4 regions of the Streptomyces sp. bgisy100 genome follow, and region 4 is predicted to be linked to each of the others. Evidence: riboswitches for the same ligand, from Rfam matches in the RefSeq annotation. Region 4 holds a riboswitch; each other region holds the start of a gene.
What was found. Region 4 has a riboswitch for cobalamin ahead of metE (5-methyltetrahydropteroyltriglutamate--homocysteine S-methyltransferase). Riboswitches for the same ligand answer to the same signal wherever they lie in the genome.
Positions count from the first base shown of each region.

Region 1: another riboswitch for cobalamin. It lies ahead of AC3EQ1_RS28380 (SCO2321 family membrane protein); the one in region 4 lies ahead of metE (5-methyltetrahydropteroyltriglutamate--homocysteine S-methyltransferase).
Region 2: another riboswitch for cobalamin. It lies ahead of AC3EQ1_RS10310 (energy-coupling factor ABC transporter permease); the one in region 4 lies ahead of metE (5-methyltetrahydropteroyltriglutamate--homocysteine S-methyltransferase).
Region 3: another riboswitch for cobalamin. It lies ahead of AC3EQ1_RS16275 (ribonucleoside-diphosphate reductase subunit alpha); the one in region 4 lies ahead of metE (5-methyltetrahydropteroyltriglutamate--homocysteine S-methyltransferase).

Region 1 covers NZ_JBYITE010000062.1:10,298-12,486, forward strand. The annotation lists gene AC3EQ1_RS28375 (Strvi_7410 family MBL fold metallo-hydrolase) at 1-183, shown strand, start outside; adenosylcobalamin-variant (AdoCbl-variant) riboswitch at 477-571, shown strand; gene AC3EQ1_RS28380 (SCO2321 family membrane protein) at 746-2,071, shown strand.
Region 2 covers NZ_JBYITE010000011.1:60,661-62,849, reverse strand. The annotation lists gene AC3EQ1_RS10315 ((2Fe-2S)-binding protein) at 1-576, shown strand, start outside; cobalamin riboswitch at 773-967, shown strand; gene AC3EQ1_RS10310 (energy-coupling factor ABC transporter permease) at 997-1,689, shown strand; gene AC3EQ1_RS10305 (energy-coupling factor ABC transporter substrate-binding protein) at 1,686-2,126, shown strand; gene cbiQ (cobalt ECF transporter T component CbiQ) at 2,131-2,189, shown strand, end outside.
Region 3 covers NZ_JBYITE010000021.1:18,016-20,204, forward strand. The annotation lists gene mctP (monocarboxylate uptake permease MctP) at 1-242, shown strand, start outside; gene AC3EQ1_RS16270 (thioesterase family protein) at 404-781, opposite strand; cobalamin riboswitch at 986-1,109, shown strand; gene AC3EQ1_RS16275 (ribonucleoside-diphosphate reductase subunit alpha) at 1,260-2,189, shown strand, end outside.
Region 4 covers NZ_JBYITE010000079.1:2,998-5,186, reverse strand. The annotation lists gene AC3EQ1_RS30090 (helix-turn-helix domain-containing protein) at 1-392, opposite strand, end outside; gene AC3EQ1_RS30085 (ATP-binding protein) at 552-971, shown strand; cobalamin riboswitch at 1,070-1,258, shown strand; gene metE (5-methyltetrahydropteroyltriglutamate--homocysteine S-methyltransferase) at 1,429-2,189, shown strand, end outside.

The DNA of each region.
Region 1 (2,189 bases), on a different contig from region 4:
CGCGCGCTCACCCCGTGGCAGCTGGCCGAGGCCATGGAGTGGAACCGGCCCTGGGAGCAGATCTCCCCCGGGTCACGGAACATCGCCGTCTCGGAGGCGGAGGCGCATCTGCGGCGCCTGGTGACGCTGGGACGGGCGGAGCCGGTGCCGGGCAGCGAGCCGGTGACGTACCGGGCGGTGTGAGGGGAGTTCCCGGGCGGCGGGCGGTGAGAGGGAGCCGGGCGGACGGTCGGGCGGTGCGACCCCGTGGGGCGGTGCGGGGGCGCGTGCGCGGCGGGTCGGTACGAGGCGGGGCGGGGCGCGCCGTGTGCCGGGCGGCGCGGGGGCGGGGCCGGCGGGGTGCGGGGCCGGCGGGGTGCTGGGGCGGGTGCGGGGCCGGCGGGGTGCTTGGGCGGGTTCCGATGCACCCCCGGGCGGCTCGGGACATCGGGCGCCCATGGGCCCCTTGCTACGGGCCGGTAGAGTGTGCCAGTCGATACCGCATCCCTCAGGGGAAAGCCGGTGCAATTCCGGCACTGACCCGCAACCGTGAGGCGCCGCGACGGCGTCGAGTCGGAGTGCCCTGGCGGATGTGACCGGCTCCTGTCTCCGGACGGGCCGTCCCACGGCCGCGCCCGGGGACCGGCACCGTCGAGGAATACGGAGCCGGAGCCCGGTGCCCCGCCGCGTGCGCACGCTCCCGTCCGCACGGCCGCGCGGTGCGCAGCGGATCCGGCCGCGTCCGCTCACCGAAAGGCACCGCCCGATGCTGCATCACCCCGGGGAGATATCCCCGCGCCCCCGGCCGGGCGGTCCGTCCCGGCACAGCAGACTGCGTCGCGCCGTCGCGCTGACGGCCGCCTCCGCCGCCCTGTGCGTGACCGCCGCTCCGGCCGCGTCCGCCGCCGACTCACCGAAGCCCGCGGCTCCGGCGAAGCTCCCGGCCGGGCTGTACGGCACCAAGGACCCGAAGTTCGACGCCGTCTGGCGGCAGTCGGTGGCCCTGATCGCCCAGGACACGGTGAAGGTCACGCCGGCCCCCGAGGCCGTGGACTGGCTGGCCGGCCAGCAGTGCGCTTCGGGCGGCTTCGCGGAGTTCCGCGCGGACGCGGACCAGGAGTGCGACAAGAAGACTCCGGTGGACAGCAACGCGACCGCACTCGCGGTGCAGGCGCTGGCCGCGCTCGGCGGCCACGGCGACGCCGTGAAGAAGTCCGTGAACTGGCTGAAGTCCCTGCAGAACAAGGACGGCGGCTGGAGCTACTTCCCCGGTGACCCGAGCGACGCCAACTCCACCTCGCTGGTGATCGGCGCGCTCATCGCGGCGGGGGAGAATGCGTCGGATGTGAAGCCCCGGAAGGGGAAGACGTCGGCGTACGAGGCGCTGGACGGATTCCTGCTCGGCTGCGACGCCGACAAGGATGAGCGCGGAGCCTTCGCCTACCAGCCGGACAAGAAGGGCAAGCTCGCGCCCAACGCGGACGCGACCGCGGCCGGGGCGCTCGCCCTGGTCGGCAGGGGACTGCAGCTGGGTCCGCCCATCAAGAGCGCCGCCCAGCACGCCGAGCCGCTCGACTGCGGATCCGCTGACGCGAAGGACGAGCCGGCCACGGAGGCGAAGGCCGCCGCCTCCGCCGCGTACCTCGCCACGGCCATGAAGAAGACCGACGGGCATCTGACGGCCGTCGCCCCGGGCGCCGACAAGCCCGCCCCGGACTACGCCAACACGGCGGACGCGGTCATCGCCCTGGCGGCCGGCGGCTACCTGGACGCCGCCCGCTCCCCCCTCACCTGGCTGGAGCGGCACTCCCGGACCTGGTCGAAGGACAACCCGGCGGGCCTGGGCTCGCTGATCATCGCCGCCCACGCGACCGGCGCCGACCCGCGGGACTTCGGCGGGCGGGACCTGGTCCGGCAGCTGAACGCCACCGGTCCGAAGCCGGCGGCGCAGGCCCCGGAAGACGGCGGCGACGCGCAGGACGCCAAGGAGGGCGGTTCGGACGGCATGTCGACGGCCTGGACGGTCGGCGCGTTCCTGGTCGCGGGCATCGGGATCGGCTTCCTGCTGAGCGGCCGCAAGAAGAAGGCGTAGGCATGGTGGTGGGCGTGCGCGGTGCGGCGGAGCGGGGCGGGAGCGTGACGGTGTCGGGGATCGAGGGCGAACACGGATCCGGGCTCGTACCCGGGCAGGCATCCGGCCCGGTAACCGG
Region 2 (2,189 bases), on a different contig from region 4:
GGTCCGCTGCGCGCCCGGATCACCACCGTGGCCGGCCGGCTGGGCACGGACGAACTCCGGGTGGGCGCGTCCCTCGTCTTCCAGGGGCTCGCCGCCCGGCTGTGGTCTCTCGCGCTCGGCTCCGCCGTGCTCGCCGGCACCCTCCCCGACCTCTCCCCGGAACGGCTGTGGTGGCACCCGGACCGGAGCGCGCCGGACGAACTCTGGCTGCCCGGCCCCATGCCCGCGGCCGATCCCGGCACCTCGGCGGACCGGCTGCGCGCGGCGGTGGTCGACGGCCAGCTCGTCCCCCTGCACCGCGCCGTACGGTCGGTAAGTCCGGTTTCGGGGCAACTGCTCTGGGGCAATGCCGGGTCGGCGCTGTTCGGCTCGTACCGCGTCCTGCGCGACGGCTGCCGCGCACAGGGCCGCACCGAGGCCGCGGACACGGCGTCGGCGCTGGTCCGGGAGCTGTTCCGGGAACCACCGCTGCACGGCACCGGCACCCTTGCGGGCGGTACCTTCACCCGGCGCAGCTGCTGTCTCTACTACCGGGTCCCGGGCGGCGGCCTCTGCGGCGACTGCGCGCTGGCCTGAGGCGATGGCCACGATCGTCTGAAGCGACGGCCACGCTCGCCCGAAGAGACGGCCACCACGCACTCGCCCGCGGGGCGGTGACCATGCTCACCCGAGGGGCGCACGGTTGGCCGCCCGCGCCCCTGAAGCGCACCGTTGCTCCTGCCTCGGCGGTGGCCGATACCGATCCCTGGTTGTGACCGGAGCGTGCTGCCCACTAACCTCTCAGGGCCTTGGTGTACGGGAAACCGGTGATGAAACCGGTGCGGCCCTCGCCACTGTGATCGGGAAGTCCGGTTCCACCCCTCGGGGAGCCACTGGGACGCCGAGCCGCCGGCTCGGTGCCCGGGAAGGCGGAGTCCGGACGGCATGACCCGTCAGCCAGGAGACCGGCCGGGGCGCGTCGTCCATCCACGAGGTGCTGGAGAGGTTCGCTTTCCCATGCATATAGCCGAGGGGTATCTGCCCCCGTTGCACGCGGTCGCCTGGGGCGCCGCCGCTGCCCCGTTCGTCGTCCACGGCGTCCGGTCCCTGTCCCGCGAGGTCAAGGAGAACCCCGAGAGCACGCTGCTGCTCGGCGCCTCCGGAGCCTTCACCTTCGTCCTCTCCGCCCTCAAGATCCCGTCGGTGACCGGCAGTTGCTCGCATCCGACGGGCACCGGCCTCGGGGCCATCCTGTTCCGGCCGCCCATCATGACGGTGCTCGGCACGATCACCCTGCTCTTCCAGGCGCTGCTGCTCGCCCACGGCGGGCTCACCACGCTCGGGGCCAACGCGTTCTCCATGGCGATCGTCGGCCCCTGGGCCGGATACGGGGTGTACCGGCTGGCCCGGCGGCTGGGCGCACCGCTCATGGCCGCCGTGTTCGCCGGGGCGTTCGTCGCGGACCTGAGCACCTACTGCGTCACCAGCCTGCAGCTCGCGCTGGCCTTCCCCGACCCGGGCACCGGAGTGCTCGGCTCCCTCGCCAAGTTCGGCGGCATCTTCGCCGTCACCCAGATCCCGCTGGCCGTCAGCGAGGGCATCCTCACCGTGCTGGTGATGCGCCTGCTGACCCAGTCCAGCAAGGGGGATCTGATCCGGCTGGGCGTGCTGTCCCGCCGCGCGGAGAACCAGGAGGCCGTTGCCCGATGAAGCGTCACACCAAGATCAACCTGCTGTTGCTGGCGCTGGTCGTCGCCCTGGCGGTGCTGCCGCTCGCGCTCGGCCTCGGGGACCACAAGAAGGAGCCCTTCACGGGCGCCGACGCCCAGGCCGAGTCCGCGATCACCGAGATCCGGCCGGACTACGAGCCCTGGTTCAGCCCGCTCTACGAACCGCCGTCCGGCGAGGTGGAGTCCGCGCTGTTCGCCCTCCAGGCCGCCCTCGGCGCGGGCGTTCTGGCGTACTACTTCGGGCTGCGCCGCGGCCGCCGTCAGGGCGCGGAGCGGGTCGCGTCCCAGGATGGCTCCGGGGCCCAGGACAACTTCAGGTCCGAGGACAACCTCAGGTCCGAGGACGGCTCCGGATCCGAGGACGGCTCCGGTGCCCCGGGCGGGGCGGCGGCGCCGGACCGCGAGACCGCGGCCTAGCCGCGTGCTGCCCATCGACGCGGCGGCGCACAGCAGTCGCTGGCGCCGCCGCCACCCTCTGGA
Region 3 (2,189 bases), on a different contig from region 4:
AGAAGCACTTCGGCGGCAGCGCGGACGCCATCCCGGGGATCGGTGAGATCGGTTACATCGGCCTCACCGCGTTCGTCCTCAACGCCCTCGTCACGGTGGTGCTCACCTTCGTGCTGCGGGCGGTGAAGGCGCCCGACGGCATCGACGAGACCACCGCGGCCGACTACACCGCGGACGCGGGCGAACCGGGCGTGGAGACCGAACTGCCGCCGGCCACCGCGGGGGCGCCGGGCGGGCACTGACCCCGGCCGGTATCCGGCTCGACGCGAGCCTGCGGGCCGTCGCCTCCGACACGGGGGCGGCGGCCCGTCGGCGTGTCCGGGGCGCCGCGCGCGGGGGCGGGCGGTACGGGCAAAGCCGGCGGCGGGGCCGGGCGAAGCTGCGCGGACGGGTCCGCCGGACCTCAGAGACGCGCCAGGAACCGGTCCCGGTCGACGATCACCCGGGTGATCTCACCGGTGGCCAGCAGCCGGCCGGCGCCGTCCTGGGCGGCCACGGTGAACCGCACCAACCGGCCGTCGAGGTAGGTGACTTCCGCGGTGGCGGTGACGGTCGCCCCCACCGGTGAGGCCTTGAGGTGGTCGACCTGGACCCGGGTGCCGACCGAGGTGCGGCCGGGCTCCAGCGCGCCCGCGAGCGCGTCGACGGTGGCGGCCTCCAGCAGGGCCAGCAGGCCGGGGGTCCCCAGGACCGGGAGGTCGCCGCTGCCGAACTCCGCGGCGGTGTCGGCCTCGCTGACGGTGTGTTCCGCGGAACCCCGCGCACCGGTCCTCAACGTCATGCCGGACAGGCTAACCGACGCGCCGGGTGACCCCGGCGGGTGATCCGCGAGCGATCCCGAATGGGAATCCGGGCGGCCCGCGGGACGCGCTTCCCCGTCCCCCCGGGCCTCGGCGCCGTTACCACATCTGTTCCCCTGCAAAGCGCACCACCCGAACCCCTGACACAAGATGTGGTGTTGCGTGCGGACCGCGACACAAGATGTATGCTCTTGCTCGCTGTCGTCGCAGGGGAATCCGGTGCGAATCCGGAACTGTCCCGCAACGGTATGAATGCGCTGGAAATGCGCACTTCCAAGTCCGAGGACCTGCCGGCGGCCTGCCCGGATCGACCGAACCGGGCGACGAAATCGTCCGGGCCTCGCGGGTTGGGCCGGTGGACGCTGCGCGGTGCGCTGCCCTGTTCCGGGGTGAGGTGTGCCCGTTCGGCGCCCGTCGTGTCCGTCCGTGCGGCCCCAGCCGAGCGAGGGAGAGCACCACGTGACCATCGCGCCCGCCGATCCGGCTTCAGCCGCCGCACCGGTGACCGAGGCAGACGGCCCCGGCACCGCGCTGCTGCGTACCCTGACCGACCTCACCGCCGATCTGCCCGCGACCGACCCGGGCCGGGTCGCCGCCGCCGCGCTCCGCGGCCGCCACGCGGGCTCCGACGAGGCCGAGTTGCGGGAGCTGGCGACCGAGGCGGCCGCCGGCCTGATCGCCGAGGACCCGGAGTACTCCCGGCTCGCCGCGCGCCTGCTCACCCGGGCGGTCGCCGACGAGGCCGCGAGCCAGGGCGCGGTCTCCTTTTCCGCCTCGGTCGCCACCGGTCACCGCGAGGGTCTGATCGCCGACCGGACCGCGGAGTTCGTCCGCGCCCACGCCTCCCGGCTCGACACGCTCGTCGAGGTCGCGCTGGCCGACGGCGCCGACGACCGCTTCGGCTACTTCGGACTGCGCACGCTGCACAGCCGGTACCTGCTGCGGCACCCGATGACCCGCCAGGTCATCGAGACCCCGCAGCACTTCATGCTCCGGGTGGCCTGCGGGCTGGCCGAGGACGGTTCGGACCGCGCCGTCGACGAGGTCGCCGCGCTCTACCGGCTGATGAGCCGGCTGGACTACCTGCCCAGCTCCCCCACGCTCTTCAACTCCGGCACCCGGCACCCGCAGATGTCGTCCTGCTACCTGCTCGACTCCCCGCTGGACGAGCTCGACTCCATCTACGACCGCTACCACCAGGTCGCCCGGCTCTCGAAGCACGCGGGCGGCATCGGCCTGCCGTACAGCCGGGTCCGCTCCCGCGGCTCCCTGATCCGGGGCACCAACGGGCACTCCAACGGCATCGTGCCGTTCCTGCGGACCCTCGACTCCTCGGTCGCCGCGGTCAACCAGGGCGGCCGCCGCAAGGGCGCGGCCTGCGTCTACCTG
Region 4 (2,189 bases):
CCCCGTTCGGCCTCCCACACCTGCGCGGCGGCGTCCGCCACATGGTCCCCGCCGTGGCGGTTGTCATGCGCGAGCAGCCACCCCACGGCGTCCTGCACGTAGGTGTCCGGCTCACGGTCGGCGCAGACCTGCGGCTCGGCTTCGCCCCGGGCCCGCGCGGCTTCCCGCTCCAGTCCGTCCAGTGGCACCCCGAGCACATGCGCGAGCGGCGGTAACCAAGCGTCCGGGATGCGCCCGCCGCACTCCCACCGGGAGACCTCGTGACGCGTCAAGGTGGTGATCCCGGCAGTGACGCACAACCGGAGCGCCAGCGAGCGCTGCGAGAGACCCGCCCGCTTGCGCAGGCCCGCCAGATGGGCGCCGAACCGGGCGCGTCCCGCTTGGTCGTTCATGCGGTGCCTCCCTGCGACCAAGCTACTCGTCCTGGCCCCTCCCCTGGCCTCCCGCGCGGCCCCTCCCCTCGATCGGGAACGCGGTTCCCTGAACGCACAGCGCCCCGGCGACCGTGCGACCGGCCCCGGGGCTCGGCCGATCCGAGAGAGCAGACCGACATGCCGCAACCGACAACGCAGGCCCGCCCGACCGGCTGCCCCGGATACAGCGAGACCCTGCCGCGCGAGCCCCGGAGCGCCGCGGCCGCCCGGCGCCTGGTGCGTGTCGCACTCGCCGCCTGGGGTCTGGACGACTTGGCCGACGACGGCACCCTGATCGTCTCCGAGCTGGTGTCCAACGCCGTCCGGCACGCACGCAGAGAATCGATCCGGGTCGTCATCGACCGCCCCGAGGCGCGGCGCGTGCGGATCGGCGTCGTGGACTTCTCCCAAGCCTGTCCAGTGCGCGGAAACCCCGGTGCCACGGACGAGAGCGGGCGCGGCCTCGCACTCGTCGGGGAGCTGGCGGAGGCCTGGGGGACCGACCCGCTGCCGTGGGGCAAGCGGGTGTGGGCCGAGTGCGCTCAGAAGAACGACTGACTCCGGACCGTTGACGGCGTCGGCCGGGAACCGCGCACGCCGGTCCGGCATGTGAACGGTACTGACCACAGCGCGGGACCGGACTAGGGTGGCCGGTGCAGCTGGTTCGCCCTGTCCGCCAGGCAGGGCGTCGCAAGAGGGAACCCGGTGGAATTCCGGGACTGCCCCGCAGCGGTGAGTGGGAACGACCGCCGTCATACGCACTGGGTCCGACGGGCCTGGGAAGCGACGGCCAGTAGGGGTCTGCCCTGGCAGACGTGCCCGCGAGTCCGAAGACCTGCCCGTTGCCCGCTCGCCCACCCGGCGCGCGGAGATCCCGGTGACCTCGAGGGCGGGTCGGCGTACGGAAGCAGGCGGGTACCGCGGCAGCACCGCGTACGGCCCGCCGTCCGGTCGTCCCTTCGCGCCCTCGGCCCGTGCCGGGGTTCTCAGGAGCACACTCGCGAAGGAGAGTTCTGTGACCAGCACATCCGCAGCCGCCACCGCACGGGCCACCGTGCACGGCTACCCGCGGCAGGGCCCGGGCCGGGAGCTGAAGAAGGCCGTCGAGGGCTACTGGAAGGGCACGGTCACCGCCGGCGCCCTGCACGACACCGCGGCCGGGCTGCGCCGTTCCCAGTGGCGGCAGCTCGCCGACGCGGGCCTGGACGAGGTCCCCACCGGGGGCTTCTCCTACTACGACCACGTCCTGGACACCAGCGTCATGGTCGGCGCGATTCCCGCCCGGCACCGCGCGGCGGTCGAGGCCGACGCGCTGGACGGCTACTTCGCGATGGCGCGCGGTACCCGGGACGTCACGCCCCTGGAGATGACCAAGTGGTTCGACACCAACTACCACTACCTGGTGCCGGAACTGGGCCCGGACACGGTGTTCGCCGCCGACCCCGGCAAGCAGACGGCCGAGCTGCGGGAGGCCCTGGCACTCGGTCTCGCCGCCCGTCCGGTGCTCGTCGGACCGGTCACCTATCTGCTGCTGGCCAAGCCCGGACCGGAGGTGCCGGACGACTTCGATCCGCTCACCCTGCTGGACCGGCTGCTCCCGGTCTACGCCGAGGTGCTCGCCGCGCTGCGGGCCGCCGGGGCCGAGTGGGTCCAGCTGGACGAGCCCGCCCTGGTCCAGGACCGCACCCCGGCCGTGCTGAACGCCGCCGCCCGCGCCTACCGGGAGCTCGGGGGCGCCGCGGACCGTCCAAAGCTGCTGGTGGCCTCGTACTTCGA